DNA from 3 places in the Synechococcus sp. Minos11 genome. Region 1 is predicted to be linked to each of the others. Evidence: predicted binding sites of a transcription regulator. Region 1 holds the regulator's gene; each other region holds the start of a gene.
The links. Region 1 encodes NtcA, which controls nitrogen genes in cyanobacteria. Its sites were predicted from a motif close to GTANCNNNNGNTAC; they were not measured.
Positions count from the first base shown of each region.

Region 2: the regulator NtcA is predicted to act here: its motif matches at 2,474-2,487, upstream of SynMINOS11_RS12530 (anthranilate phosphoribosyltransferase family protein).
Region 3: the regulator NtcA is predicted to act here: its motif matches at 5,532-5,545, upstream of SynMINOS11_RS10005 (DUF4278 domain-containing protein).

Region 1 is NZ_CP047953.1:2,079,666-2,089,558, reverse strand. Features, by position in the region: gene cobD (threonine-phosphate decarboxylase CobD) at 1-568, shown strand, start outside; gene thyX (FAD-dependent thymidylate synthase) at 594-1,316, shown strand; gene dcd (dCTP deaminase) at 1,320-1,913, opposite strand; gene SynMINOS11_RS11810 (cob(I)yrinic acid a,c-diamide adenosyltransferase) at 1,907-2,449, opposite strand; gene ntcA (global nitrogen regulator NtcA) at 2,629-3,303, shown strand; gene SynMINOS11_RS11800 (DUF3084 domain-containing protein) at 3,366-4,490, shown strand; gene SynMINOS11_RS11795 (polyamine oxidase) at 4,487-4,912, shown strand; gene SynMINOS11_RS11790 (DUF3146 family protein) at 4,890-5,147, opposite strand; gene pth (aminoacyl-tRNA hydrolase) at 5,150-5,755, opposite strand; gene SynMINOS11_RS11780 (TatA/E family twin arginine-targeting protein translocase) at 5,721-5,990, opposite strand; gene psbH (photosystem II reaction center phosphoprotein PsbH) at 5,996-6,196, opposite strand; gene psbN (photosystem II reaction center protein PsbN) at 6,281-6,421, shown strand; gene SynMINOS11_RS11765 (alpha-mannosidase) at 6,409-9,324, opposite strand; gene SynMINOS11_RS11760 (photosystem II reaction center protein I) at 9,402-9,521, shown strand; gene SynMINOS11_RS11755 (DUF3769 domain-containing protein) at 9,598-9,893, shown strand, end outside.
Region 2 is NZ_CP047953.1:2,223,512-2,233,404, reverse strand. Features, by position in the region: gene SynMINOS11_RS12545 (molybdopterin oxidoreductase family protein) at 1-488, shown strand, start outside; gene SynMINOS11_RS12540 (nitrate reductase associated protein) at 469-924, opposite strand; gene SynMINOS11_RS12535 (hypothetical protein) at 1,166-1,369, shown strand; gene SynMINOS11_RS12530 (anthranilate phosphoribosyltransferase family protein) at 1,360-2,421, opposite strand; gene cynS (cyanase) at 2,616-3,098, shown strand; gene SynMINOS11_RS12520 (hypothetical protein) at 3,148-3,891, opposite strand; gene SynMINOS11_RS12515 (formate/nitrite transporter family protein) at 3,895-4,776, opposite strand; gene SynMINOS11_RS12510 (ferredoxin--nitrite reductase) at 4,834-4,968, opposite strand; gene SynMINOS11_RS12505 (ferredoxin--nitrite reductase) at 5,050-6,597, opposite strand; gene SynMINOS11_RS12500 (hypothetical protein) at 7,000-7,626, shown strand; gene cobA (uroporphyrinogen-III C-methyltransferase) at 7,623-8,435, shown strand; gene speB (agmatinase) at 8,627-9,817, shown strand; gene SynMINOS11_RS12485 (hydrogenase maturation nickel metallochaperone HypA) at 9,822-9,893, shown strand, end outside.
Region 3 is NZ_CP047953.1:1,770,897-1,780,789, reverse strand. Features, by position in the region: gene SynMINOS11_RS10055 (alpha-amylase family glycosyl hydrolase) at 1-748, opposite strand, end outside; gene SynMINOS11_RS10050 (glycosyl transferase) at 819-2,117, shown strand; gene SynMINOS11_RS10045 (GDSL-type esterase/lipase family protein) at 2,173-2,838, shown strand; gene SynMINOS11_RS10040 (hypothetical protein) at 2,876-3,043, shown strand; gene SynMINOS11_RS10035 (hypothetical protein) at 3,047-3,571, opposite strand; gene SynMINOS11_RS10030 (hypothetical protein) at 3,665-3,964, shown strand; gene SynMINOS11_RS10025 (hypothetical protein) at 3,999-4,163, opposite strand; gene SynMINOS11_RS10020 (hypothetical protein) at 4,342-4,515, shown strand; gene SynMINOS11_RS10015 (hypothetical protein) at 4,718-4,897, shown strand; gene SynMINOS11_RS10010 (hypothetical protein) at 4,935-5,444, opposite strand; gene SynMINOS11_RS10005 (DUF4278 domain-containing protein) at 5,628-5,729, shown strand; gene SynMINOS11_RS10000 (hypothetical protein) at 5,857-6,000, shown strand; gene SynMINOS11_RS09995 (hypothetical protein) at 6,004-6,174, shown strand; gene SynMINOS11_RS13010 (hypothetical protein) at 6,204-6,335, opposite strand; gene SynMINOS11_RS09990 (hypothetical protein) at 6,361-6,543, opposite strand; gene SynMINOS11_RS09985 (NAD-dependent succinate-semialdehyde dehydrogenase) at 6,679-8,061, shown strand; gene SynMINOS11_RS09980 (hypothetical protein) at 8,220-8,543, opposite strand; gene SynMINOS11_RS13005 (hypothetical protein) at 8,565-8,699, shown strand; gene SynMINOS11_RS09975 (hypothetical protein) at 8,991-9,302, shown strand; gene SynMINOS11_RS09970 (hypothetical protein) at 9,319-9,567, opposite strand; gene SynMINOS11_RS09965 (hypothetical protein) at 9,643-9,819, opposite strand.

The DNA of each region.
Region 1 (9,893 bases):
GTTGGAGCGCGTGCCGCTGTTGGTCGTTGATGAGGCTTTTTTGCCTCTGGTGCCTGGTGGTGAGCAGCACTCCTTAGTGCAGCTGGCTAGCCAGCACCCTCGCCTGGTGGTGATTCGCAGCCTCACCAAGCTGTTTGGAATCGCTGGGCTGCGCCTGGGCTACGCCATTGCTGAGCCCCAGCGTCTGCAGCGCTGGAGCCAGTGGCGCGATCCTTGGCCCGTCAATGGCTTGGCCGCCGCCGCCGGTGAACGGTTGATGGCCGATGCCGCTTGGACCAAAAAGGTGCAGGCCTGGGTCGCGACAGAACGGCCCTGGTTGGTTGATCAATTGGTGCGGCGTGGTTGGCAGGTGAGCCCCAGCAGTTGCAATTTCCTGTTGGTGCAGCGCGGCCACGCGTTGGAGAACTGGCGCCAAAGGCTTGAGCAGCAGCACCGCATCTTGGTGCGCGATTGCCGCAGCTTTATTGGCCTCGATGAGCGTTGGTGGCGTCTGGCCCTGCTGGACCGGCGCCGGAACCGGCGATTGCTGCGCGCTCTTGATCAGGTGCAAGCGACCGATCGCGCTTAAGGTCCCTGCCAGAACGTGCCATGGCATGGACCGCTTCCGGGTTGATTTAATCGCTGCCACTCCGAATCCTCAGCGCTGCATTTACGCGGCGATGCACCAGGACTATTCCGAGGGCTATGTGGTGGCCGATCAAGCCCAGTGGCCTGATGAGGCAAGGGCTGGTGAGGTTTGCGTCAAGCGCCTGCTCTCTGGCGAGCGCGGCCATTACGGACCGCTGGAGCATGCGCAGATCGTTTTGAACGTGGGTTGGTTCCCCCATTCGGTGATGCAACAGGCCCGCACCCACCGGGTCGGCGTCAGCTTTGATGTGCAATCGATGCGCTACACCGGCGATCGGATCTGCCGTGCCGCCAAAGGTGAGCTGGATCTTGAAGAGGTGTTCTACCTGCGCCCCGTTGGCAGCTACAGCGATCGCCAGGGCAAGAAGTACCAATACACCAAGGAGGAACGGGGTAAAGACCTCGAGCACTGCCGCCGCTCAGCGGAGCGGTATGCCGAAATGCTGGAAGCGGGCTTTGCCGAAGAGCATGCCCGCGGCATCTTGCCGTTCGATTATCGCCAGCATTTTGTGGTGAGCTTCACGCTCAGGGCGTTCCTGCATTTCATGGATCTACGCGCCAAGCTCGACGCCCAAGAAGAGATTCGCCAGATGTGCGATCTGATGTGGCCCCACATGGTGCAGTGGGCCCCTGAGATCGCCGCTTGGTATGAGAAAAGTCGTCTTCACAAGGCGCGCTTGGCGCCCTGAGAATCAGATCCGAGCCAAGGTGACGCGTTCGGGTTGGTGCTGGTATTTGCCGGAGCGGTCTTTGTAGGTGGTGTCGCAGGGATCACCTTCAAAGAACAGCAGCTGGCAGATGCCCTCGTTGGCATAGATGCGGCAGTCAGCACCTGAGCTGTTGCTGAACTCCAAGGTGAGATGCCCTTCCCAGCCGGCTTCAGCTGGGGTGGTGTTCACAATGATGCCGAGGCGGGCATAGGTGCTCTTGCCCAGGCAAATCACGGTGATGTTCTCGGGCACCTTCATCTTTTCCAAGGCAACACCGAGCCCATAGGAATGGGCCGGGAGGATGAAGTAGCTGCCGTCCTCGTCACTCTGCATGGGAGCGGGCTCAAGGTTGGCGGGGTTAAACCGCTTGGGGTTCATCACCGTGCCAGGCACATGGCGGAAGATCAGAAATTCCTGGGGCGATAGGCGCAGGTCGTAGCCATAGGACGAGCAACCAAAGCTGAGCACTGCGCTGCTGCGGTTCTCAGGATCGAGATGGCGCACCAAGGTGGGCTGGAAGGGTTCCAGGAGCCCATGCTCAGCTTGTTCGTTGATCCAGCGATCGTTCTTCAGCATCGGTCGCGGCGCAGTTCGGTGACTTGATCGGCCATTGCCATTACAGGCTCCGGCACGGCAGGTCCGGTCAGGATCACATCCATTCGCCCCGGACGGGTCTGCAGGGTGCTGATCACAGCATTGGCATCCAGTAAGCCGTAGTCCAACGCGAGCCCGAGCTCATCAAGAACCACAAGATCGGGCGCTTCTTCCAGGATTTGACGCTGGGTTTCTTGCCACAGCTCCTGCACGGCTTGCTTGTCGTCTGCGCTGTGGTCGGCCTGCAGGCAGCTCGTCACAGCAGGGCGCAGCCAAGTGAGGCGCCCACACATCTGCACCGGTTGATGGGGGCCTTGATCAACGCCGCCGCGCAGGAATTGGCAGATCAGCACGCGGCTGCCGAGGCCCGCGGAGCGCAGGGCTTCGCTGAACACGCTGGCAAAACTGCCGCGAAAGCTGGCGGTGTGGACCTGCAGCAGGCCTTCGGGCTCGCGAACCACCAGCCGCAAGGGTGCTGTGGACGGCCTGTGGTGGCGTTCAGCAACGCGGCTGAGCATGGGCCGTCTAAAGCGGGGTGCTCCTGAATGTAGCGGCGAAAAATCACGAATCAAGTGTCTGGCACCACCAGTAGTGTGAATGTCTGTACTACAGCTGATCGCGACCAGGCCGGACGGTGTTCATTGCTACAAGCACTGTCAAGCCGGCTCTTTACCTTCCTTGAACCGGTACGCGCTTCATGGTCAGCGTTTCGCCAGCGCCCAACCCCCAGCCCACCTTGCAAGAGGTGATGCGCTCGCTTGCTGGCAGTGCTGCTGAGTCGGTTGAACGCGGCAAGACAATCTTTTTCCCAGGCGATCCCGCCGAGCGCATGTATCTGCTGCGCCGCGGGGCTGTGCGCCTGTCCCGCGTCTACGAATCTGGTGAAGAGATCACCGTGGCGCTGTTGCGGGAGAACAGCATTTTTGGCGTTCTGTCGCTTTTAACCGGCCAAAAGTCTGATCGCTTTTATCACTCGGTTGCCTTCACGCGCGTTGAGATGCTCAGCGCTCCGGCCAGCTCCGTGCGCCGGGCCATTGAGCAGGACGCGCGGGTTGGTCTGCTGCTCTTGCAGGGTCTGTCCTCGCGAATCCTGCAGACCGAAACCATGATCGAAACGCTCACCCACCGCGACATGTCATCGCGCTTGGTGAGTTTTTTGCTGGTGCTTTGCCGCGACTTTGGCGTGCCTTCCAGTCAGGGCATCACCATTGATTTGAAGCTCTCGCATCAGGCGATCGCTGAAGCGATTGGCTCCACGCGGGTCACGATCACCCGTTTGCTGGGTGATTTGCGCTCCGCTGGTTTGCTGGAAATTGAGCGCAAGCGCATCACCGTGTTTGACCCCATTGCGTTGGCCAAACGGTTCAGCTGACCGTTGCTTGAAACGCTCGCCTCAGGCCTCGGCGATACTGACCCCACTGTTCTTCTGGCGCTGTGAGCGGCTGGCTGCTGATCCTGGCCGTTCTGGTGCTCGGAGGAGTGCTGTCGACTCTTGGCGACCGCCTTGGTAGCCGCATCGGGAAAGCGCGGCTGAGCTTGTTTCAGATGAGGCCACGCCGCACGGCTGTGGTGATCACGGTGCTCACAGGCAGCTTGATTAGTGCCCTCACCCTCGGGTTGATGGTGGCCGTTAGTGAACGTCTGCGCGTGGGTCTTTTTCAGCTTGATGAGCTGGAAACGCGTTTGCGTTCATCACGCAAGTCGCTGCAGCTGAGCCTCAAACAGCTCGATCAAAATCAAGCGGAACTGGCCCAGGCGCGCTCGGATCGGGCTGCGGCCGAGCAACAGCTGGCTCCTTTAAAAAAGCAGCGCCAGGAGCTAGAGGCTGAGCGCGACCGGCTGGGCCAAGACGTGGCGGCCCGCGATGAGGAGCTGCGCCAGTTGCAGCAACGCACCCGCCGCAGCCAGCAGGAATTGCGCCAGCTGGAGCGCAACGTTTTGGATTTGCGCAGCGGTGATGTGGTGCTCAGCACCGGGCAGCCGCTCACCATGGCCAAGGTGGCGATCCCCAAGCCTGAGTTGGCGCGCCAAGCCACTGAAGATGTCTTGCGTCAGGCCAATGTGCAGGCTTATCAGCGGGTTCTCCCTGGCCAAAAGCCTGAGCAGCAACTGCTGTTGATCCCCCGCAGTGAGGTGATCAAGGTGGAGAAGGCCTTGCGCAGCGGTGGCCCCTGGGTGATCAGCATTCACTCGGCTGGCAATGTGCTGCGTGGTGAGAAGCAGGTGCTGGCTTTTGCTGATGTGCGCCGCAGCCGGCAGGTGCTGGAAGCCGGTCAAGTGCTGGCCAGCCTCAGCTTGGACCCTGAGCAAAGCTCTCAAAAACAAGTGTTTGCGCGGCTCAATCTGCTCTTGGCTGCGGCCCGCAATGAAAGCCAGCGCAATGGTGCGCTGAACCCACGGCTGCAGGTGGATCAAGACGCCCTCAACGCTTTGGCCGCCCAGTTGGTGGAGCGCGAAGGCAATCAACCGGTGCGCTTGGAGGTGGTGGCTGCGCGCGATAGCGACAGCCTCGATCCCATTGCCGTAACAGTGCGCGCCAAGGGTTTGGCTCCTCCATGAGCGGCGGCTGGGCAGCGCTGGATCCTGGACGTCAGAAGTGTGGCTTGGTGCGCACCGATGCCAGTGGAGCTGAGCTGGTTGATCTGTTGATCTGTTCCCCTAGGGAGGCCTGGGATTGGTTGCAGCACTGGCAACACCAAGCCCCCTTGCAAGGTGTGGTGCTCGGCGATGGCACCGCCAGTGGCCCATGGCAGCAGGCCTTGGCTGAGCTTGAGCCGGCTGTGCCGGTGGTGTTGCAGCCGGAGGCGGGCAGCACCTTGGCGGCGCGTGAGCGTTATTGGCAGTTGTTGCCTGCCCGGGGCTGGCAGCGGCTACTGCCCCGCGGCCTGCGGTTGCCGCCCAGGCCCGTGGATGATTTGGCGGCCATGGTGTTGCTCGAGGCCCACCTGGGGGCGCGCTTTAAAAGGCTGCCCGCACCGTGAAGCAGTAATCACCGCCGGCTTCCAGCGCGTAGTCGCTTTTGACCAAAAACCTGAGCAGGGCGTCTTGAATCAGCGCTCGCCCCAGTGATGGCTCCACCACCAGTTCGCCGCGGTCGAAGTGCCAGCGAAATTCCCAGCGAAAACCACCAGCGGCCACTTCTCCTTCCACCATCTGCTCGCTGAAGCTCTGCTGCAGAACCCGCAAGTGGGCTGTGGTGCTGGGCAGGCGTGCCATGGTCAGGCGGCGTCTGGCCGAAAGCTGTTGATCCGGTTGCCAGCGCGCTCAAAGCCTTGGCGTTGAATCAGGCCGATGCCGTGCTCAACCTCCTGCAGCACCTCATCCAACAAGGGACGTTCCGCAGGGTGGAAGTTGCCAAGCACGTGCCCCACCGTGCCTTCCTTGCGCTCTTCGCTGCTGGTGCCGGGAGCGCCGATGCCAATCCGCAGGCGGGCAAAGGCCTCGCCCCCTAGGTGGGCAATCGTGCTCCGCAGGCCGTTGTGCCCTCCGGCTCCACCGTTGAGCCTCAGCCGCAGCCGGCCGAGGGGAAGATCCATGTCATCAACGATCACCAGCAGTTGCTCGGGCGTCCAACCAAACCAATCCAGGCTGGCCCGGATCGCCCGGCCGCTGTCGTTCATATAGGTCTGAGGTTTGAGTAGCCGCAGGCGGCGGTCGCCTCGGCCGATATCAGCAAGATCGCCATGCAATTTGGTGTTGGCACGAAAGCTGCCGCTCCCTGCGGCGGCGAGACGATCGAGCGCCATGAAGCCCACGTTGTGTCGCGTGCCGTCGTATTTGGATCCGGGATTACCCAGGCCGACCAGCAGCATCAGTGGCGTCATCGGCAGGCGTGGTGGCGTCCTGGCTGGAAGTGGCGTCAGTTTGACCTGCGGGGAGTTCGACCGAATCAACGGCCTTGCGGAACTCCTGCTCAAATTCAGAGGAGGCGGCCTGAAAACCCTTCAAGGTTTTGCCAAGGCTGCGTCCCAATTCAGGAAGTTTTTTGGGGCCGAACACCAGCAAACCGATGACGGCGATCACCGCCATCTCTGGAAGACCAACCCCAAAAACGTTCATTGGCTTCAGCCGAGGCCGTTCCAGTTGACGGTGATGCCATCCAGCAGCAGCGAACGGTTGTAGAGCTGCAGGATCACAAGCAGAAAGACCAGGAACAGGGCCATGAAGATGCCCATCACAGGGGTGGTTCCCCAGCCAGGCACGACCTTGCCGTACTCAGAATTCAGAGGACGCAGCAGGTCTCCCAGGCGGGTGCGTTGGGCCATGGGGTGCAATCTCTCCTGCAAAGATTTGGGCCGTTACTCTAATGGCCCTGACCGCTGTGACGGCGGCCCCTGTTGGGAGTCTTGATGGAAAGCACCTCGCCAGCCCTTTCTGTGTCGATTGCGGTGCTGACAGCTCTGCTGGGTTTAACCGGCTTTGGCATCTACACCGCCTTTGGGCCGCCATCGCGCCAGCTGGATGATCCGTTTGATGATCACGACGACTGAGCCATCCCCCAGGGCCAGTGTTTGATTTGCCAAGGACCGGAGGCTGCTGGCCACTGGCTGCGGCAGGGGCTGAGGTTTTGGGTTTGCCACTGCAAGCCGCCATCGGCGGCAGTGTCAAAGCCGAGCCAGTGCTGATGCGGGTTAGGCCAAGCCAGCCAAGAGCGGCGTTCCGCTGGCCCCGCAGCGGCTGGATGGCGCCAAAGCGGTTGGCGGAAGCGGCGCGCTTGCGCGGCAACGGCAGCGTGATGCCAGCTGCCTGTGGTTGGCATTAGAGCCATCCGCAAGCGATGCCAGCCCTGATCGGCGCTGGGATCGGGCCAAGTGGGCCCTCGTAGTAACGACACGCCCAGCCCGTTGTTGTTGCCGCTGACGCCTTGCGGCCCATCGAGCAGCACGGCCAGGCCGGCTTGGTTGGTGCCGCCCCACAGCCAGCTGATGGCGGTGGCTTCCCAGCGGGCCTGCTCTCTTGGGGTTCGGGGTCTGCTGCTGCGCTCTTGGACGCCACCGGGTGTGTCTGCAGACCAAAAGTGCCCTGGTTGGTTCAGCGCCCATTCGCAGCGCAGCAGCTCATGCAGCTGGCGCCATTGCGCCGTGATGATCAGCTCAAGCCAGGGACTACCCGCTTGTAGGCGCACCGAGAGTTGCAGCGGGCTCTGCCCGCAGTGGCCGCGCCAGCGCAGCTGCGTGCACAGAGGCCCCGACTCCAGCTGCTCCTCTTCGGCCTCCCAGCGCATCGGCAACGCATGGCCTGTGTAGTCACTGGCGATGTCCCAGGCATCCCAGAACTCACCGCGATCGCCGTAGCGATGCAGGGCCATCGCTTCAGCTAGCAGCGGCTCTCCCCAGCCGTCGCCGCGGCGTTGCTGCAGTTGCTCCACCCCCTTGGGGCCGAGCTTGGCTTGGAGGTGACCGTTGCTGAGCCAAAGCTCGCCGTTGTCATCGCGATCGAGGCTCACCTCACCTTGGGCCTTGGCTGATGTCTCGGCGGCTGAGCCCAGCACCAGGCGCTGGGCACCAACATCTTCAGAGCTCTGGATCTGCAGCCAGCATCCACCGCTGCGGGCCGGTTGGACTGGTACAGCGCCCGCGTGGTCACACCAGGTCTGACCGTCCGGCGGGCTGGGTAGGCGCACCACGGCCGACCCTTGAATCGTTGGCAGCAGGTTGGCCACCCACCACTGCTGTTGCTGTTGGGATTTCAAGGGGAGCAAGGCCGCTAGTGCCTGATCGCGCCGCTGGCGGCTGAGCCTGCGCGCTTGGCGCCACTGCGGCTCGGCTTGTTCAAACACCTCGGGCACGGAGGTGCCCGGGAGGATGTCGTGAAACTGCTGGAACAGCAGCGTGCGCCATTGCTCTTGCCCGCTGGGCAGCTGGCCGCTGAGGGCTTGCGCCAGATCGGCCTCCAGCAGCAACCGCTCCAAAGTGCGGTTGTGGCGCTTTTGGTCTGGGCGGCTGGTGGCGCACCCGCGATGCAGCTCCAAATAGAGCTCGTCGCGCCACAGCGGCAGCTGCCCCTGGTGCGCTTCGAGTTCGTTCAGATAGCTGCGCACGGTTCCAAATTCAGTTGGTGCGCTGAGGGGCTGCTCTTGCCACAGCTGCAGCTGCTCCAGCATTTCTTGGCTGGGTCCGCCGCCGTGATCACCCACACCAGGCAGCCATAGGCCTTGGGGGATGCCCGTGGATTGCTGCCATTGCTGGCTGTAGGTCGCCATGGCCAGGGGGTCACCACTGGTGCCAATCGGGGCGCTCATCAGCGCCAAGACTTCATCCCCACTGCAGTGCCGCCAGCGAAAGACGCGGTGGGGGAAGGGGTTGGTGCTGTTCCAAAACAGCTTGTGGGTGCAAAACCAGTGCACGCCGCTGGCATGGCAGATCGCCGGCACTCCACTGCTGAAGCCAAAGCTGTCCGGTAGCCAGGCCAGGGCGTGCTCCCAGCCCGGCAAGTGCTGCTGGCTGTAGGCCTGCCCTTCTTGGAATTGCCGCAGCAGCGAGGCGCTGGCCACCAAGGTGCAATCGCTCTCCACCCAAGGTCCATTGAGTGGCTCCCAGCGCCCCTGCTGCATCGTTTCTTGGATCTCAGCGAATAGGGCTGGGCGGTGTTGCTGCAGCCAGGCGTAGAGCGCCGGGGTGGAATGGCCGAAGTGAAGCTCTGGGTGCCGCTGCATCAAGCCCAAGACCGAGCGGAACGTGCGTTCGGCGGCTTGCCAGGTGTCAGCCACGGGCCACAGCCAGGCCAGATCGAGATGGGCATGGCTCAGCAGCGTGAGCCCAGGCGCGCGCTGCTGCTGCCTCAGCCAGTGGCGCAGGTTGGCCACCGCGGCACTGTTGTTGGGATCGCCTTGCAGCAGGGCCTCCAATTCCTCGTCTGCTACGGGCAGGTCCTGCTGCAGCAACTTCAGCTGGCTGGCGAGTAGGAGGCCATCTGGGTCGCTGGGCTCGTTGGGTTCCCGCTCCAGCTGCGCCAGCAACAGGGCGCCATCGTCATGGCGAGGGCTTTGCAGCAGCAGCTCCACCTCCAGCACCTCTCCAGGGCCGAACCATTCAGGAAGTGGCCAGCGGCAGGCGGTGTCAAACAGATCGCCTCGGTGAATGGTGCTTCCGTTGATGCGGCACTCTGCGGCTTCGGCCCACCAGCGCAAGGCCAGGCGGATGGTTTCGCCGCTTTTGCGCTGACCCCAGGCCTGCGGCCAGTGCAGCGAATGGGTCAGATGCAGGCGTTGGCCGCCCCGGGGCCAGATCACCAATCCGCGGGCATCCCAGTCGGGGCGGTTGCGTTGACCCCACTGGTGGTGCAGGGCTGGTGAGCCATCGGGGCGCTTCAGCTGCGGCAGCAGATCGTGCTGCTGGCGGCAGGAAAACGTTTCAATCCACCCCAGAAGCTGTCGATCTAGGCCCGCTTTCATCCCGCGACGTCCAGGTGCCCCATAGGATGGTCGCGCCGCTACGGGTGCGGCGCCAACCCCCGACCCACGGCTCGACCATGCTCGCTCTCAAGATTTCCGTTTATTCGGTCGTCTTCTTCTTCATTGGGATCTTCATGTTCGGCTTCCTGGCCAGCGACCCCAGCAGGACGCCTAGCAGAAAGGACCTCGAGGAGTGATTTGACCGATTGGGCGTGGCAGTATCGCCGCTCCTGAACCCCGCCAGGCTTGAGCTCCAGCTCCACGTCTCCAGTCTTGGCGGCAGCACTTGCTGTATTGCTTCAGCCCATCGCGGTTGCGGCCCAAGAAGCTGTTTTCCCTCTTGGTGTTGATGAACCGCCCCTAGAAGCTGGGGTGGACAGCACCGATCCTTTTGACAATGAACCAGCAACGCCCGAGGACTCTCTAGGGACTCCACAGCCGCAGGCTGTGATCTCGGAGGAGCTGTTGCCTCCCTGGGATCTTGAGCTGCAAGCCAACCGCCAGTGGTTTGAATCCGGCTTGCAACGCTTCGTGGCCACAGGTGATGTGACCTTGCGTCTGGCCGGCGG
Region 2 (9,893 bases), 140 kb from region 1:
TCATGGCTGAGCAGCCATTGGGTTTGGCCGAACCACCCTGTGAGGCTTACCCCTTGGTGCTCACGGTCGGCCGCTATTTGGGCCATTGGCACACCATGACGCGAACGGCCAAGGTCGAGCGCATTCAGTCGATGCATGCCGAACCTCGCCTTGAGGTGCATCCCGACGATGCCAAGCGTTTTTCCCTTGAGGCCGATGGCATTGCGGCGATCACCTCACGCCGCGGCACGCTCACAGCTCGCATCACCATCACCGACCGCATTCGCTCGGGTTCGGTGTTTTTGCCGATGCACTGGGGATTCACCCAGGAGCATGCCTGTGAAGCCAATGCCTTGATGCACGGTGAGGCCTGTCCGATTTCCAAGCAGCCAGAGCTCAAGGCCACAGCCGTGGTGGTGGCTCCGGCGGTTTCGGTGATTCGTCCGCAGGAGCAGACGAGCCATCGCTTGCAAGCCTTACGTCGCTTGTTTAGCCCAGCACCTCGCTGAAGGCGGCCGGCAGGTTGTGGTGATCGTGGCCTGGTCGGGCCAGCTTGCAGAGGGCAAAGCGTTCCAGTTCATCGAGCTTTGACCAGGCGTTGGCATCGAGCTCAACTCCCTGCTTTTGAGCAGCATCGATCAACTCAGCAGGAATGCGATTGGGCTGTTGCCACGGCTCACTGCAAGCTGGAGGCAGGTTTTTGGCCATCCCATCAGCCATTGAGCTGGTGCAATCACGCAGATGATCACGCAGTGCATTGAGCTGCTGGTGCTCATCAGGCCAATCCACAAGTTGTTGGCGTTGTTCCTGACTCAGCGCCAACCAGTGGTTCAACTTCAGCTTGAGGCCGATGAGATCGAGTTTGCGGCGAACACAGAGAGGGATGCAGCGCCAGCTACCGATGAAATCGTGCTCAAAGGCAAAACAGTGGCTGGCTTGATTCATCGCAATTTGGTGTCGGTTGTGGCTTATTGATGTTCCGTTTCCTGACAGTTTTAGCTTCTCTTTGAAGCATTAATCATGCGTCTGGCAATTGCCATGGGTCTACTTCTTGGAGCTTCCCACGGTTGGTTTGCTGTTGATCAACACATGGTTCAGGCGGAGCCCGCTTTTGTGTCGATTTATACCGACTCTTGGGTGAACTGAAGAGCTTTTTTCATAGTGAAGTCATCAAGATTTAATTTTGATGGCAGTACAAAGTGCAGCGACGGTCGGTTCAGGCCGTCATCCCATCACCATCGCCGCTGGCTTTCTTGGAGCCTTTGTCGTTGGTTCTTTGGCAGTTCAACTGGTGAGAACGGCTGATCCAGTGGCTGTTTCGCCATCCCAGGTGGTGGCTCCGGTGACCGCCCATGCCGCCAGCCTTTGGCAGCCGCTGGCTCAGCCCTGAGCCAAGGCAGCCTGCACGGCGCCCAAGTGATTGAGGGCTTGGCCTGAGTTCAGCAGTTCTCTGGCGTGCTCAAGCCCTTGCTCCAGGCTGTCTTCACAGCCCGCCTGCCACAGATAAGTGCCGGCGTTCCAGAGCAAGGCGGTGGCTAGCTCGCCCTGCCCGCCCAGAGCTGCTCTGGCCTGATCGCTCCAGACATCGAGCCCTTCCCAGAGCTGGTCATGGCCGTAACAGCCATGGTCACGGGGGTGAAGGATTTGGCGCTCCTGCTGGTTGTTGCTGCAGCGGGCGGTGACGCAGGCTCTGCTGATCGGTAGATCCGTGCTGCCCTCCAAGCCCTTCACAGTCATTACGTCGGGCTCATCGGCGAGCTTGAGTGCCTCCCAGGCCCTGGCTTCGGTTGGGGGGTGAACAAAGCCGCTCACCAGCAGATGCTCGCCCTGGTGGGCGGTCCACAGCAGCTCGAGGCTGGCAACAGGTGGCCGTTTGCCGAGATCCTCTCGGTAAGGAATCAGGCTTTCAGCAGCTGGAAAGTGGTCGGGTTGATGCACCAGGGCCAGGTTGGTGGCATCTAGGCACTGCTGGAGCGTTTCTAAGTTGCGGCCTGTCCAGTTCACTTCCAGGGAGCTGAAGAGTTCAGCGCTGCTGACGCCATATTTCACAGGCATACGCCCAGCACCTTGCAGCACAACAGGAAGGCCTGCCGCCGCTAAGAGAAGAGCCGTGAGGGGATAGATCGGTGCGGTGCGGCTGCGGCCATCAAATGGCATGCCAAAGCTGATCGCCTTGGTGGTGGTGCTGAGCTTGGGACCGCGCTGCCGATAAACATCGAGCATGCCGGTGAGCTCTTGGGGCTCAGGCCGGCGGATGCGGTGGGCGATTAAAAAGGCGCCGATTTGGGCTGGTGTGGCCTCCTCATCAAGGATCAGTTCAAGCGCGTGGCGAGCTTCTTCGCGGCTAAGTCCTTTGCTGGTGTGCTCACCGCTGCCAACTTTGCGCAGGTAGGTCTTAAACGTTTCCCGCCCACTGGCCGGCGAGCTTGGCTGTGCGGCCATGACTGCTCCCTCGGCGCTGCGGCGATCCTGAAGAGCCGAGGGGGCCTGTTGAGTATCAACGGATACCAATGGCTTCTTTGCCGGGTAGCAAGCGTTGCTGTTGGGATGATTAATTTGCCTCAGATTCATGACTGAAAAGCGGCAACTTTTCAGAACGCTTTTTCTTTTAGAACCTCTAATTTGCCCTTTCAGTCATGACTTTGACCCCTTCGCTGACGCCAAGCCTGGCGGCGCCATCAGCTGATACCGTCACGGCCACACTCTTGGCTGCCAAAAAGGCGAAAGGTCTCACATTCACTGAGCTTGGTTCTCTGCTGGGCCGTGATGAGGTGTGGGTTGCCTCTCTGTTTTATGGCCAATCCACAGCCTCAGCTGCTGAAGCTCAGCAGCTGGCTGAAGCCTTGAATCTTGATCCGGCGATCACCGAGGCGCTGCAGAGCTATCCCACCAAAGGCTCGCTGGAGCCTGTGATCCCAACGGACCCGCTCATCTATCGCTTCTACGAGATCATGCAGGTCTATGGTATGCCGATGAAAGATGTGATCCAAGAAAAGTTTGGTGATGGCATCATGAGCGCCATTGATTTCACCCTCAACATCGACAAGGTGGAAGACCCTGCTGGTGATCGTGTCAAGGTCACCATGTGCGGCAAGTTCTTGCCTTACAAAAAGTGGTAACTATCTCAGCGTAGATAGCAAAGTAAGCGGCCAAATAATGGCCGCTTTTTTATTGGGCCTTCAGTTGGCGTTGCAAGGACTCTTTGAGGCGCGTTTGTTGTAAGTCCTGGGTCAATTGCTCCAGCAACTGGCGGCTTGATTCACTTTGAATGCAGCCCAGGGCTTGGATCGCCATCTCAGCAACGCCTGGCAGGGCATCCACCGTGGCGCAGGCGGCGATCCGCTGGAGGATTTCGGGTTCATCGCGTCGTTGCAGCAGCCGCAAGGTGGCGATCACAACCTCGGCTCGCAGATCGTCGAGCAGGGGTTCGCACAAGCTCAGCAGTTGCTCGGTGGAGATCCTGCGGCAGCGAAATGTCAGCAATTCGATTCCAGCTAAGCGGTGCTGCTGGCTTGGTGCGTTTAAGGCGTTGGTGATGATTGATAGATCAATCCCATTGCCCCAACACCCCAGGGCTCGCAGCACCTCCGGCTCGAACTCACCCGCTTGCGGAAGCCATTGCAGCAGCTGCTGTTTGGCGTCGGGGTGATGGCAAATGCTGAGGGCTCGAATCAGCGCTGATTGGAGTCCCAGTTGTTGGCAGAGGGGCCCGATCAGCTCAAAAGCTTGAGGCCCTGCCATGCCCAAGCGCTCGCCGATGGCGAGTGCAAGGGCAGGGTCGGAAACCTTGGGCAGCAGTTCTGCAAGTTCTGCAGGGCTGAGTGGTTGGCGCCTCCACTGAGCGAGACGCTTGGACAGTTCCAGTTCCTGGTCAGGCGTCAACAGCTCAGCAGGGGCGACAACAGTCAGCATCGATCAGCGGGCGCCGAGTTCAGCAGCCAGCTCGCGCTCGAGCTTCTCGTCTTTTTCACGAGGCAGAACGTTGTCCAGCTTGGTGCGGTGGGTGCTGTAGAAGAGCATCCCGATGAACACCATGCCGCCCACAATGTTGCCGAGGGTGACAGGCAGGAAGTTCCAGAAAATCACCTTGGTGAAAGGAACCCCAGAGCCAAGGATCGGACCAGCGGTGTGCAGGAACTGATTCACAACGATGTGCTCCATGCCCATCGTTTGGAACGCGGTGATGGGCAGCCAGCAGGCCAGCAGTTTGCCGGGAACGCTTTTGCTCACCAGGGCCAGGGTCACGCCGAGGCAGACCAACCAGTTGGCTACAAGACCGCGCAGGAACGCGAGGAAAAATCCGAGGCTGCCGAGGGCTTCGTACTTCTTCTCAACGTTGAGGATGTTGAGGCTGATGATTTTTTGGGCCACTTTTTGCCACATGCCGCCATCAGCGGCAGGGTCAATCGTGCCGCCACTGGTGAGGCTGATGGCCATGATGATCGCCACCACCAGGGTGCCGATGAAGTTGCCGATCCACACCCAACTCCAGTTGCGGAAGGTGGCGCTCCAGGTGCTCTTGCCGGCCCAGGTGGCCATGGGCAGCAGCGCGAAGTTGCCGGTGACCAGCTCCATGCCGAACAGCACGATGCTGACGAAGCCAAAGGGGAAGAGCACGGAGCCGAGGAACGGCATCTTGCTCTGAATTCCAACGGTCAGGGCCAAGATCACGGCCAGGCCAAGAATGGCTCCGGAATAGAAGCCGCGGAGCAGCAGGTTCTTGACACTAACGGTGGCTTTTTTACCGCCGGCGGCAATCATGCCGTCGACGAGCTCATTGGGTAGGACGTAGTCCATTTGTGAGGCTGTAACGCTCATGGTGTTGAAGTCAGATGGTTAGTCGTGGCTCTGGTCTCAGCCGCTGATGCTGTTCATGAGCTTGGAGAAGGCGTCGTTGCCTCCTTCCGGTTTGTTGATGGCGGGTTTGTCTTTGCCACTGGTGCTGAACCAGTTGACCAAACGACTGAAGAAATCAGCTTTTTGAGCCATGGTGAGTGACGTTGAGGTGGGCGGGTGATCAAAACTCAGCGGGGCTTCAAAAGATCAGCGCCGCCACTGATTTCGACCTGATCAAGCAGCCTTGGGTTTGGCTCCGAATTGTTCAATCAGAATTTCTTTCAGTGCTGCACGCACTTCTGTGGCGGGCACACCTTTGCGATGCAATTCACCAACTTGCGGGTTGGCCCCTTGGGAGCCGCCGATGGTGATGTCGTAGCCCTCAACCATCCCTGATTCACCACGGGTTTTGGTGCCAGTCAGGCCAATGGCTCCCATGTAGGCCTGGCCGCAGGTGTTGGGGCAGCCAGTCCAGTGGATCTTGATCTCCTCTGGCAGGTGCAGCTCTTGATCCAGCTCAGCCGCTGCTGCCAGGGCTTGGTCTTTGGTGTTGGTCAGCGCAAAGCTGCAATAGGTGTTGCCGGTGCAGCTCACGGTGCCTGCCGCCAGGTGGCTGGGCTCGAGCGGGAATTTCTGCAGCAGTGGGTCGCTCTTGAAACTCTCGAGCTGGCCGCTGGGAATGCCGGTGATGATCACGTTTTGATCCTCGGTGAGGCGCACATCACCGCTGCCGTAACCCTCCGAGAGGCTGGCGAGATCTTGGAAGTCTTCGGCCTTGAGGCGGCCGACAGGAACATGCAGCCCGGCGTAGTTGAGCTCGGCCTGTTTCTGCTGATGGATCCCGTAGTGGGAGCGCGGTGTTGCATCAAACACTGAGCCCGGGTCGGGAGTGAGTGGGCCAAAACGCTCGGCGACAAGCTCGCGGAATGTTTCCAGGCCAACGGAATCCAGGTACAAACGGAACCGGCCTTTGGGGCGCTTGTCCCGTTCACCGTTATCGCGCCAGAGAGTCAGGACCGCTGCCGTCATCCGGCAGATTTCATCGGGCTTCACCCAGGCATTGAGGGGGATGGCATAGGCGTTCATCTGTGAGGAAAGAATCCCCCCGATCCAGACGCCAAAACCCATCACGCCATCGCGTTCCACCGGGTGGAAGACGATGTCGTTGTGCAGCAGAAAGTTGTCGCGGGAGCCGGCAACGGCCGTGTTCCACTTGCGCGGCAGATTCGAGAACTCAGGGTTGCCTTCGCCGTTGCTGGTTAGGAAGTTCTGCAACTCCAGGGTGTAAGGGCGCGTATCGACAATTTCCTCAGGGTCGATGCCAGCAATCGGGTTGCCAGTGACGTTCCGCGGGTTATCGAAGGCCGATTGGATGGTGTTGAGGCCAACAGCCTTCAAGCGCTCGAGGATGTCGGGCAGGTCTTCCAGCAGCACACCACGCAATTGGATGTTCTGGCGGGTGGTGATGTCGGCACTGCCGCTATCGCCGTAACGGGCAACGATGCTGCCGATGGCGCGCAACTGCTCTGCATTGAGGACCCCATTGGGAACCCTCAGGCGCAACATGAATAGCCCCGGGGTTTTGGGGCGCCAGAACATGCCGTACCACTTCAGCCGCAACTGAAGATCGGTTTCATCGACGTTCTCCCAGCCAACACGGGCGAATTCTTCGATTTCACTACCAACGAGCAAGCCATCTTTGTTGGCTTTGTTTTGCTCGATCTTGTTGAGTTTTTTGCCCTCAAGCCAACTCGGCAGGGGCTTTGCCGGTGTTGCCACCATAGTTCTGAAGCGAAATGTGAGTGTTGGAGTTCAACTCTCAGGCCGCTTCAGAATGAAAGGCACGGCTTGATGTTGTGACTACTTAATGGATTGAGCCCGCTGGAGGAAGTAACCGTTGCTACGAAACTTCGTTCAGTATTGACGGCCGATTTCTCCCAGCATGCGCACAGCTCCATGGCGCAGCATTTGCCACACCTTGGACATGGCCGCGAAATCGGCATCAAGTTCGCTCTGCCAATCACCGTGATGAGCTCGACGCTCACGGCGTCGCTCTGGGGGACGGGAGTAGCTAGTCCGTCGTTCAGTCGTTCTGACGCGGCTGGAGCGTCGTGACCGTGGCAGCGCTCGTGGCGATGGCATCGTGATGGGATGGCGCAGCGAACCAGGAGTTCATCAGCTGAGGTGGCCCTTCAGTGGTGGCCGTTGTTACAGGGCCAGGCTGCGGCTGGGCCTTGGCCTCTGTTGGTGGTCGTGCATGGCCATGGCGGAGGGGCTGTTCCTGCTGTGCTGCAATCCCTGCTCGATGAGCTCGCTCAAGCCAGGGGCGCCGCGGTGTGGGTGCAGGCGTTAACAGCTGAACCCGTTGAATTACCGCCGCGTCAGAAGCTTTTGTTGGTGCCGTTGTTGTTAACGCCGGGAAGCCACGTGCGCGTTGATGTTCCGGCAATTCGCCAGCGATTGCGCGGTCTTGGCCATCATGTGATGGCCTTGCCTTTTTTGGGGGCTTGGCAGCCCTGGCTGCAGCATTTGCGCCAGTTGGGATGCGAAGCTGAACGTCAGGTGGTTGTTCATCACCCCCTTCGTCCGGGGATTGCTGACCGCTATCTGCACGTTCTTAGCCAGGAGCTTGGCCTTCCTTTGCGGAGTGCTGACACCTGTGATGCAGAGCTTGATCGGGTGTTGCCGCTTGCTTTGGCCCCCAATCGCATGACAGCCCACCTCAGTGCTCAGCAGGAGGGTGGTCTGGCTCTGCTAGAGCAACCTGCCACGCGACAATTTCTCTTCGAGCTGTTGTTGGACTTGCCATGACCACTGACACGCCCGGCATTGTTTATTTGGTGGGAGCAGGTCCTGGAGACCCTGAATTGTTGACGTTGCGGGCCCATCGTCTGCTGCAACGTTGTGATGCCTTGGTGCATGACTCCTTGGTGCCGATGGAGTTACTGGAGTTGGTTCCTGAGGGCTGCGAGATTCATCCGGTCGGCAAACGGCGCGGCCACCATTCCGTGCCGCAACCCAGCACCAATGCGTTGTTGCTGCAGTTGGCAGGGCGTTGCCGTTGTGTGGTGCGGTTGAAAGGGGGCGATCCTTTTCTGTTTGGTCGTGGTGGTGAGGAAGCCGCTTATTTGGCCAAGCGCGGTGTGCCTGTTGAGGTGGTTCCCGGGGTCACCTCCGGCATTGCGGCGCCGGCCTATGTCGGGATTCCGGTGACCCATCGCCGTGCCGGTTCATCGGTGACCTTTGTCACTGGCCACGAAGAAATTGATAAAGGCCGGCCAGCGGTGGATTGGCGCGCGTTGGCCGCTTGCAGTGATGGCCTCGTCATCTACATGGGCCTGCACAACTTGGCTCGCATCTGCGAGGAGTTGCAGGCCGGCGGACTGGCAGGAACCACGCCTGCCGCCATCATTCAGCAGGGCAGCGTGAATGGCCAAAAGCATCTGATTGCCACGCTGGAGGATCTCGCTGATGCCGCCGATGAGCAGGGTTTCAGTGCCCCGGCCATCGTTGTGATCGGTGAGGTGGTGGAGCAGCGAATCCCTGGTTGTGCGCCCATGCCAGCCCCTGTCACGATGCCGCAGCCCATAGCGCGCAGCCCTCAAAACGCCCCTGCTTAAACACTCAACAACGGGTATCGCCTGTTACCGCATTGGGGTCTATCGCAGCCGGAGATTGGATAGGCGGTTTGTGGAAACCAGCGCTCCAACCGCCCCGTCTGGGTGAGTGAGCCAACTGTTTCCAACCAGCTTTTCCGGTTCGTCGGTGGAACAAAAGCCTGGGAGACCGCACTCACTCGCACTCCCCTGCAATGACGTCCACAAGTGGCTCCCCTGGGGGCTTCGAGCGCAGCCATCCCAGTGAGGGGATGGCGGCCCTGGAAAAAGAGCAACGCCTGCCCCTCACCGGATGGCAGCAAGAGGTGGATCAGGCCAAGCGCCTGGGATTGGAAGCGGCCCACAGCATCGTGGACCGCAATATCTCCACCTTTTCTCGCGGTGAGTTGCCCCATTACGCGGGCATCAACACCTTCATGAAGGCGCCCTATCTCGAGGACGTGAACCGGGTCGGCGAATTTGACGTGGCGGTGGTGGGCATTCCCCACGATTGCGGCACCACCTATCGCCCAGGAACGCGCTTTGGGCCTCAGGGAATTCGCAGGATTTCAGCGCTCTACACCCCGTACAACTACGAGATGGGTGTGGATCTGCGCGAGCAAATCACCCTCTGTGATGTGGGTGATGTCTTCACCATCCCAGCCAACAACGAGAAAAGCTTCGATCAGATCTCCAAGGGGGTCGCCCACGTCTTTGCCAGCGGGGCTTTCCCAATCCTCTTGGGTGGTGATCACTCCATTGGTTTTCCAACAGTCCGTGGGGTTTGCCGACACCTCGGCGACAAGAAGGTGGGGATCATCCACTTCGATCGCCATGTCGACACCCAAGAGATCGATCTCGATGAACGGATGCACACCTGTCCGTGGTTCCATGCCACGAACATGGCCAACGCACCGGCTCAGAACCTGGTGCAGCTGGGGATTGGTGGCTGGCAAGTGCCCCGCGAGGGGGTGAAGGTTTGCCGTGAGCGCGGCACCAATGTGCTCACGGTCACCGACATCACCGAGATGGGTCTGGAGGCAGCCGCCCGCTATGCCATTGAACGGGCCACCGATGGCACCGATTGCGTCTACATCTCCTTTGACATCGACTGCATCGATGCCGGTTTTGTTCCAGGCACCGGTTGGCCAGAGCCAGGGGGGTTGTTGCCCCGCGAAGCCCTGAAGTTGCTCGAGCTGATCGTCCGCAATGTGCCGGTCTGTGGCCTGGAGTTGGTGGAGGTTTCCCCTCCCTATGACATCAGTGACATGACATCGCTGATGGCCGCGCGGGTGATCTGCGACACCATGGCCCACCTGGTGGTGAGCGGCCAGCTGCCCCGCAAAGAGAAGCCCAGTTGGATCAACCCCACTTGCAACATGCAGGTGGATCAGGCCTGGAGGTGATCCCATGCATGAGGTCGACATGACCAAGTGCCTGCTCCTGGCTCTTCAGCAATGGCGCGAGGAGCAGGCATCGCCT
Region 3 (9,893 bases), 310 kb from region 1:
GGCATGTGGTGCCCTCTTCCTTCCACACAAATCCCACGGCATCGAGGCGAAGCCAGCTCACCCCATGGCGGCTCAGCCGGCCCAGCAGTTCGCTGAAGCCCAGCAACACCTGGGGCTCGCTCCAATCGAGATCGAGTTGATCAGGGCCAAAGGTGCTCCACACCGGCCTCGGCCCATCGTCGGTGGCCAAGGTGGTGAACAGGCTGGTGCTGCGTGGGCGGATCACATTGGCCCAGCCTGCCTCTGGATCGGGAGCCAGGATGCAGCTCCGCCCAGGCTCGCTGCGCTGCAGAAATTGCAGCACCCAGGGATGGGAGGCAGAGACATGGTTCAAGACCAGATCGGCCATCACCGTTCGCCCTTCGGCGAGTGCAGCGAGATCGGTCCATTCGCCAAAGCCTGGCTCCAGTTCGCTATGGCTGGCTACCGCAAAGCCGCCATCGCTACTGGCCTTGAGGAAGGGCAACACATGCACCACACCATCGAGAGCGCTGAAGTGGGTGTTCAGAATGCCTTTGAGCGTTGTTAGGCCCCTTTCGCCATCTCGTTGCAAGGTGTTGGCGTAGGTGATCAGAACGGCGGTGCTGGCATCCCAACGGGGTTGTTGCTCGGTTATCTGCTTTGTGCTGGTTTGCAGAGATTGCAGCAATTGCGACGACAGTTCTTGGATGAACTCGGAAGACTCCTCCCGATAGAGCTCTCCAAGGAGTGCGTCCAATTGGCCGCTGTGTAGGGCACTCCCCTGCATTCACTCCTCCATTTCTTGCCTACACGGTATGGAGAAATGAGCTCATCGCTGTTGTCGCACGAACTATCGAGTGGATTTCCAGCAGGGGCCCATCACCAGCATCCATGACTACGGCACCGACGCTGATGCGGCCGGCCTGTTGCGTCGGGGATTGCAGCAGCGGCCGACAAGCCTGCTGATCCCCTGTTTGATGGAGGAATTCAGCCGGCCGGCACTGGGGCTGATCCGTGAGGTGCTGCGCGAGCTCGATGGCCTGCAGGAGCTGGTCATCGCCCTCTCGGCTGGAACGGCTGAAGAGGTGTTGCAGGCGGAGGCGTTCTTCGCCGATATGCCCTTCCCCGTGCGGGTGCACTGGACCAATGGGCCGGCGGTGAAGGAGCTGCTCGCCTCGCTGCAAGAGTTCAATCTCGAGGTGATGGGCCCACCTGGCAAGGGTTGGGCTGTTTGGCAGGGGCTTGGGGTTGCCACCCGTCAAGCCGAGGTGGTTGGCCTGTTTGATGCCGACATCCGCACCTTCTCCCCGCAATACCCGGCTCGGATGCTGGCGCCCTTGCTCGACCCCTCCCAAGGCATCGCCTACGTCAAAGCCTTTTACAGCCGCCTGTCGCTGGAAACTCGTGCCTTGCAGGGCCGCGCGACGCGCTTATTTGTGAATCCGCTTCTGGTCAGCCTTGAGCGGATGTTGGGTGAGCTCAACTATCTGCGCTATTTGCGCGCGTTCCGCTACCCCTTGGCCGGTGAATTCGCGTTCACCACTGATTTGGCCATGAACCTGCGCATCCCTAGTGATTGGGGATTGGAAGTGGGCTTGCTCTCAGAGGTCTATCGCCAGGTCGCCATTAGCCGGATTGCACAGGTGGATTTGGGCTTGTTCGATCACAAGCACAAAGAGCTCGGCAACACGCCCAAAGAGGGCTTGCAGCGGATGTGCGGCGAGATTCTCTCCACGGTGCTTCGGGGCTTGATGGAGCACGAAGGTGTGGCCTTGGCTGAGGCCCATGTGCCTGCCCTGGAGGTTCTCTATCGCCGCGTTGGTGAAGATCGCGTGCGTCAGCACGGCTTGGATTCCAGCGTCAATGGCCTGCCCTACGACCGCCATGGCGAAGAGTTGGCTGTGCATGAATTTGCCAATTTGATCCGCCCGGGGATGCATCAGTTCCTACAGCAACCGGTGTCGCTGCAATTGCCGTGCTGGTCGCGCTTGTTGAGCTGCTCCGCATCCCTGCGCGATGACCTGGCCTTGGCTGGTTCGCAGGGCCGCCAAACCCGATTGGTCAATGTGCCTTTGGCTCCCAAGCCCAAGATGGAGGTGGGCCGGGCCCAGCCGGCCCCTTGGCACCAGCCCGCTGCCAGCGGCTCAGCCCGTTAGATCCAGTTGGATGAATTCGGCTCCGTAACATCAGCCCTCGCGCGAGCTGGTGCTGATGGAGGTTCCCCCCAAGCTGATTGCACTTGGTGATAGCGGTGTTTTCGGCTGGGGTGATCTTGAGGCTGGTGGATGGGCAGAGCGGTTGCGCTGCCATTGGATGCCCAGGCCCCAAGCCCCGGTGGTTTACAACCTGGGCGTTCGCGGCGATGGGCTGGAGCGGGTGGCCGCCAGACTCCAGCAGGAGTTCAACGTGCGTGGAGAACTAAGGCGTCAGCAGCCTCAAGGGATGTTGTTGGGCGTTGGCCTCAATGATTGCGCCCGGGTGGGTCGCTGCGATGGCCGCTTGCAATTGGAGCCTGAGGCTTTCCTGTTTGGTTGGGAGCAGTTGCTCAGCCAAGCGGTGCAACTGGCCCCGGTGTTTGTGTTGGGACTAACGCCTGTGAATGAAGAGGCCATGCCCTATGCCGGCTGCCTTTGGTATGGCAATGGCGATGTGGCGCGAGCGAATCGCTTGATCGAAGAGGCCTGCCTTGAGAAGGACGTGCCGTTTTTGCGCTTGTGGGATGGCGATGCCGTTGGAGCGCAATGGCTTGCCCGCCTCAGTCCCGATGGTTTGCATTGCAATAGTGACGGCCACCGTTGGATTTTTGAGCGGCTGCGTAGTTGGCCCGAGCTCTTGCAGTGGGCTGGCTTGCCACCAGAGGGTGCCTGCAAGCTCTAACCCAGAGCTATGACAGGCGTCTTGGCCCTTGTCTGTGATGAATCCCTTTTTGTTGCTGCTCTACACCGTGATTTTTTGCGTGGTGTATGGAGCTGCCTATGGCGCTGCACTCACAGGCAAAATCGCTTGCATCAACCGCAACTCGGCAATCACCGCCCTGGTCTTTGCTGTGGTGCTCTGGCTGCTGAATAAGCCCTTTGGCTGACGCTCATAAAAACGACGCCACAAATTGCGAGCGCAGCAATGTCTCGCCAGCGGAGCGGTTCACAGAGCTTTGTCGAAACAGCTCAGCGACCGCTCCAAAGCTGGGCTCCCTTGGTGTTGATGGGGCGCTGCAGTACTGAATTCCGATCAAGCGGAGCACCGTTCCGCAGCCCATCCCGTCTTGCTGCAAATAGGGCTTTTGCAGCATGGCCAGCCGCACTAGCTCGCCGCTTTGGGCTGCCATCTCGTCACCCATCACCGGCTGACAGTCGCTATCGAGCCTGTGGGGGGCGGTTGCATCACTCCATTGCAGTGCAATCGCATGGCACTGCTCATCGTGGGGGGTCCAAGGGGTAGGCAAGCACTGCCCGCCGCGTTGCGTAACGCTCTCCAGCACATGCTGCAGCTGCTCATCGCGATCGTGCTGCAGTTCGTCGATCACGTGGTTTGGAACTAGGGCGATCAGGCTCTGTCCATGGCTTTCTAGTAGGGGAACCGGATCTGGGGTTAGGAACACTTTGGTGGTCATCAATCCGTTATCCAGCCCTGGTCAGGCCTCCATGCTGGCTGATTGGCCCACAACAACTGGCTTCTTTAGTCTGAAGTGATCTGAGAGTGCCCCATGCCTTTGCTCTGGGAAAACCTGGCGCGCCAACTCGACAGCGTGCGTGCAGCAGACACCACAACAACTGCTGTCACTGATGGCACTGGTGGAGTGTCACGCCAACAGCGTTTGCAGGCAGCTTTGGCTGCCATCCAGGACAAGGGCAATCCCTTGATGGTGGAGTCCCTCAAGGCTGCTCTTGAGGGCAGGGAACCTCGGATGGAATTGCCTGAACTCCCTCAAAGCCTGCAGTCAGATCTCAGTGGCCCGGAGGCTTACCTTCGCTCGATTCCTAAGCAGTTCCAGCCCAAGCAATAACCCCTGCTTTGAACCGAGCTTTGGCAGCGCTTGCTTACTCAACGTCCATCTCAGAGGCATCGAGCACCTGCCAGTCCCCATCACCTTCTTGCTCGCAAAACTCAGCGGCATCTGCCTCGCTGCTGAAGGTGGCGACTTCCCGGTAGATGCCCTCGCTGTCTGTTGGCGCCATCACCAACCAGCGCTCGTCGTGATTCATAAATCAAAAGAGGCTGATGTCATCAAGCATGCTTGATTATGAAAAGTTTAAGTGAGGCGCCTTAAGGAGATTGGGCTTGGCTTAATGATTTCAATGCGAGACGTCCCGGCTAGCCCGGGGCTTTTTTTGTCTTTTTGGCATTCTGCGGCGCCATGATGTTGGCGCTTTCTTGCCCGCCATGGTTGATCCCAAAGAGGAGCAATTGTCGAAGTTGAAGATGGTCCTGGCGCTTGCTGAGAAAAACGGGAATCAGTTGTTTATCGACAACATCAAGCGCGATATCGAGGCCCTGGAGAGCGGCCAGGAGTCTCCGATCATCGCTGAATACTTGACCGACGAGGAGCGCCGCTGAGCGGCGGCGGATCAATTGCTTGATGCCGCATCGCCTAATGCCTGGGCGAGTCAGCAAGAGGCGATGGGCCGGTGATTCCGCTGTTGAGATTTGGTTTCGATATCCATGGGCGTTGGGTGATCAGGCCTTGCTGTTGTGTTTTCGCCTGAACTCCCTCGTTAGGGGCTGGCCTCGTACAACCTCAGCTCCGGCGTTTCCTCTCATGTCCGATCTGCAGTACCGCACTTGCCAGCACAGCGGTGAAAAGGCTTTTGGAGGGCAGTCCCGTCTGCTGACCTATCGCGGCAACACCTACCGGACTCGGGTGTTCCAAGCGCAGCAGTCGGTCAATGGAGGCAGCTCCAACGTGGTTGAGCTCTTTGAGGACCGGCGCGCCGCTTGAGCTGCAGCTGCTGCCGAATCGCTTTGCCCCTGCTTTGTTAGGGGTTTTTTGCTGCGCTCCATAGCGCCAAGCCGCCGCCCCGCCCCCTGGCGACAAGCCATTGGTCCTGTTGAGCGGCAATCAAGGCAAAAAACGGAGTTCGCTTGGGTTTGGGTGCTGGAAGTGGTCGTTGCAGCAGGGTTGTTCCGCCAAGTTCCAGGGTGAGCGTCTCGAAGCGAAAGCACAGCAAGGGCCGTTTGCCCTGCAGCCAGCCAGGTCCGTTGAAGCGCAGCTTCAGGGGGCCCAGGCTGACGGCGTTGCAGATGTTGAAATCACTGGGTTGATCCTCATGGGCGCCGCTGATCGAGAGGCGGGCGTTCAGCCATCGCAGCACTTTGGTTTGGCTTTGGCTCTCGTGGGACTCTCCTTTGCTCCAAAGCCGTTGGGGTGACCATTCCCCTAATAGCGCTGTGGTTGGGATCCCCGATCCTTGGCTGCGGGCCTGAGCTTCCTGCTTGAGGAGGCCAGTGAGCGTGAACGACTCGATGTCGCCAGCGTCGTTGGACATGGTGATGTTTCGGCGATTGTGGCCAATTTTTACGTTGTGTATCGCACTGAACGACAGAGGGATGTTCCAAGCCGATAAAAAGTGTGTGTAGCAACCGCTACAGCACGTTCACCTCGCTCCGGTGAGGCGCAGTTCGATCCAGGCCATGGAACGGGGACCTGGACTGACTCAGAGGAACCTCCCATGACCCTGACCTATCGCGGCCAGCAGTACATCCAATCGAAAGCTGCTGTTGATCAGCAAAAGCCTGCCCTGACCTACCGCGGCGTGTCTTACGCCAAGTGATTAGGCCTTAAGGCTGAACCACCATGGCCCCCGCTTCGGCGGGGGCTTTTTTGTTGCTGTGTCGCTGGCTGGTCGTGGAGCACGGCAATTCGCGTTAACCTTAATCAATCATTAATCAACAAATTCTTTGAATCTGGAGAAGCAGCAGCGAAAGCTGGTCATGCTCAAAGAGCGGGCAGAGCTCTGTCTGAGCCGCGATCAGGCCCAGACGATCATCCGCAAAGCGGAGAAGGCGCAGCGCAAAATTGAGCGGGCGCAAACTGCAATCTGAGCGATGAACCCTGACTTGGCTGACGCGTTGCAGGCTTTGGTGGCCGTCGCGATTGAAAGCACCGTTGGGCTTGAAGATCACACCCAATCAGCTGCTGTAGCTGATGCCATGCGGGCCTGCACGGCTCAATTGCTGAGCGTGTCTGAGCAATTCCAAGACAGCGACTTGGATTAACGACCACCAGCGCAAAGCTGGGCTTGCACTTACTTGGGTCGTTTGGTGATGTCGCCGAAATCATCGTCGTTGGGTTGCAGAAACTGCCACACCACAGGAACAGTGAACAGCACGGTTAAACCGATCGTGGCCCAGATGGCCACTGTGTAGTCACCATTCATGGTCAGAGCTCCAGTCGCTCAGACCTTAACCCTTGCTACCGGCCAATTCGCTTTGTAGTTCACGGCGAATCGTCCGCAGGGATTGCAGCTTGCGGCTGGCTGTCTCCCAGAGCCGGCGATGTCCGTCGTCAAAGAGGCCATCCACCAGACTCTGATGCTCGGCGATGGCGACGTCTACTTGATTCAAGGCAATCTGCAGTTCGCTCATCTGCCTGTGCTTGTCGATAACCACGAGTCAGCCACAGCTTGATGTCGAGTGCAAGGGAGGCATCGGTAACTAGGCGATGCGCATCACTGATCCTGTTTGCCAGGATGGCCTAACACGGGGTCGCGCAAACTCTCCATGACCTTCCGTGAAGCGTTAGTTGCGATCAATCCGGCAACTGGATTGACCATCGACCACTACCCGGTTCTAGATCTCGACGAGATCGATACGAGCGTTCTTGGGTGTCATCGGGCCCATAAAGCTTGGGAGATTGTTGGATTCCAGCAGAGGGCTGAACTTCTTCAGCGCTTGGCAGGCCGGCTTGAGGATCAGCGTGATGACCTCGCACGATTAATTACTGGGGAAATGGGTAAACCCCTGGCTGAGGCAGGAGCTGAGATCGATAAATGTGCCTGGGTATGCCGCTATTTCGCTGAATCAGGTGAGGCTTTCTTGCGGGCCGATGAGATTCAACTGGATGGATCAATCGCCTCAGTTGTTTCAAGGCCTTTGGGCGTCATTTTGGCGATCATGCCTTGGAATTTTCCGTTTTGGCAGGTGTTCCGAGCCTTAGCTCCAGCCTTAATGGTGGGAAATGGGATGCTTCTTAAAGGCGCTTCCAATGTGCCTGGCTGTAGCCGAGCGATTGCCCAACTTCTCGCAGCACTCGACGTTCCTGCTGGCCTGCTCACAAATTTGCCGATCCACGCCTCTGAGATTGAGAGGGTGATTGCGAATCCATTGGTACGTGGTGTGACCCTGACTGGGAGTGAAGCCGCCGGCCGCGCGGTTGCGGCAATGGCTGGCACTCATCTCAAAAAATGCGTTCTCGAATTGGGTGGTCAAGACCCTTACATCGTCCTGGCTGATGCTGACATTGCCCTGGCAGCGCAAAAGTGCGTGCAAAGCCGGATGCTTTGCTCTGGCCAAGTTTGTATTGCCGCTAAACGGTTGATCGTTGTTGATGCGGTTTACGACGCGTTCAGGGGTGAGGTTCTCAAGCTGCTCGAGACCTATCCCTTGGCTAATCCCTCAGAGCAAGCTTGCCGTCTTGGCCCATTGGCGCGACAAGATCTTCGCGACCAGGTGCATGCCCAGGTTGTCGCCAGCATCGCTGCTGGTTGTCGCTTGCTCCGTGGTGGAGCGATTCCAGATCAGCCAGGTTGGTGGTATCCGGCAACCGTGTTGGAAGGAGTTGTGCCTGGCACTCCAGCTTTTGATGATGAGGTGTTTGGCCCGGTTGTGAGTTTGATTCGTGCCAGCGACGAAGAGCACGCCTTAGAGCTGGCTGCTGAGAGTCGCTTTGGCTTGGGGGCTGCAATCTTCACCGCACGGCAAGACCATGCGCAGCATCTGGCTGCTGAGCGCATCGAATCTGGTTCAATCGCAATCAATGATTTTGTTAAGAGTGACCCTCGCGTTCCTTTTGGCGGGATGAAAGACAGCGGCTTTGGTCGTGAACTGGGCCGGCTTGGGATGCAGGAATTTGTGAATCACAAAACTATTGTTTCCCCTGTCTGAAGGGGCACTGATGGATCAGCAAACCTGGGCTGTGGCTCAGAGTTCTGGCACAGCTTGCGAGGGCTCTTTGCAATGGCATCTCATCGCGTCGTTTCCCTCGCAAGCAGAGGCTGAGGCTTATCGCGACGCGTTCTGTCCCGATGATCCGGCCATCGACGTTATGCCGTTGGATCTGCTGAGCTAGAGCGCAAGGCTTTGAGTTCCCAAACAACCCCTCTGGGGTCGTAGCCATCCACCAAAAACTTGCAGAACAAAGGATCGATCACCAAGGGTTCGACACCCTCTTCGCGCCATTCGACCCAATGGTGTTGCCCTTTGCCGTGCTGCCCCATGACGCTCGGGTGATGCAGTTCCCCCGATTCCCTGAACAGGTGCTCACCCCAGGTTTCGTCGTAGGCAACCATCGCTGCCAGGGTGACCCAACTGGCTTCCTCGCAGTCGCTCCAGCTCAGCCCATGGGAGCCAACGGCTTGAAGAGCCATGCCGCTGCGCACTAGATCAAGGTGGCTGAGATCTCTGAGCGCCGTGGTGTCTGGGGTCAAAAACGAGCTGCAACCTTGGCCGTCTTAGCCACGATTGATCGCGGGTTGGAAGAACAGCTCTCCAGCTACCGATCTCTGCCCATGGCGCAGGCTTGAGCACAAGGCTGAAGAGTGCCTAATCCATGAGCAGGCCCAGAGACTCATTCGGAAGGCTGCAAAAGCTCAGCGCACAATCAATGATGCCTTCGCTGAAATGGCAGGGAGGCCCTTCCATCGTTGGCGCTTGATCGGGATGATGCAGTGTCCCCGGACTGCACTAACCCTGTGAGGATCCACCATCCACTGGTGCTCGCTGGCTTGGCCCTGCTGGTTGCTTGCGCGAACCAATCCACAGATTCCGCTCCACCAGTTGCGCCAGAGCCTCCAAAGGCTGACCCTGAAATCTCAATGCCGCTCGAGGATGCCTCTGTTCCGGTGCATCAGGCGGCGATCCAGGCTGGGGCTCTCACCCCGTACAGCGAGGACCAAGCGCCTGAGCTCATCAACCGCTTTTCCACTCGAATTGATGAGGTGGAAGCTTTTCGCCAGCTTGCGGCCAACGCCGCTGCCGCCGATCCGGATTGCCAGGTGATCTCCATGGTGGAAGTGGCCAGCACCAGCACCACAGATGACCTGCGTTTTTGGGTTGAGTGCAGCGACAACAATGGTGATCCGGTTCGCTACAACTTCACTGAGGCTGAGCTCAAGTCTCAGAGTTGAAGACCGCGAGGGCGGATTAGACGTCGGTGTGGATCAGAACTGTGTTGATCAGTTCACAGGCCAACTCTTCGCTTGTGTCCTGCAGGATTTGGCAGGCTTGCAAGACAGCCATTTCCATCTCAGGGCTCATGGTGTCCCCGCGCATGGCAAGAAGAACTTTCTGCTGTTGGAGCTCGGTTGCTTCTTGCTCCAGAATTCTCTGGACGCTGCGGGCGAGCAGCGTTTCGACGGCTTGGCCGACGGGATTGGTGGCGTTGCTTTTCAACGATCTCGTTCGGCTTAAACCATGCTTGCCAAGCTCCGATCTGGCTGTGGCTCCCAGACACAAAACAGCACTTGACTAGGCGACGCGGCAGCCAAGGTTGACCTGCCCTTCATCGATCAAGCGGCCCAGTCGGACGGCTGTCGCGACTTCGGCGCGGCTGAAATTGTCTTGGTGTGCACCCACCCAGGCCATCTCTTGGATGGTGATCACGCCTGTGGAGATCGACTCCAAGAACACTTCGCCAAGAGTCATTAGTTTGTAACGATTCCGTTACATGCTGGCGCGGCCTTGCTCTGGCTGTGGGTTGTTGGTCCTCTGTTTTGGTT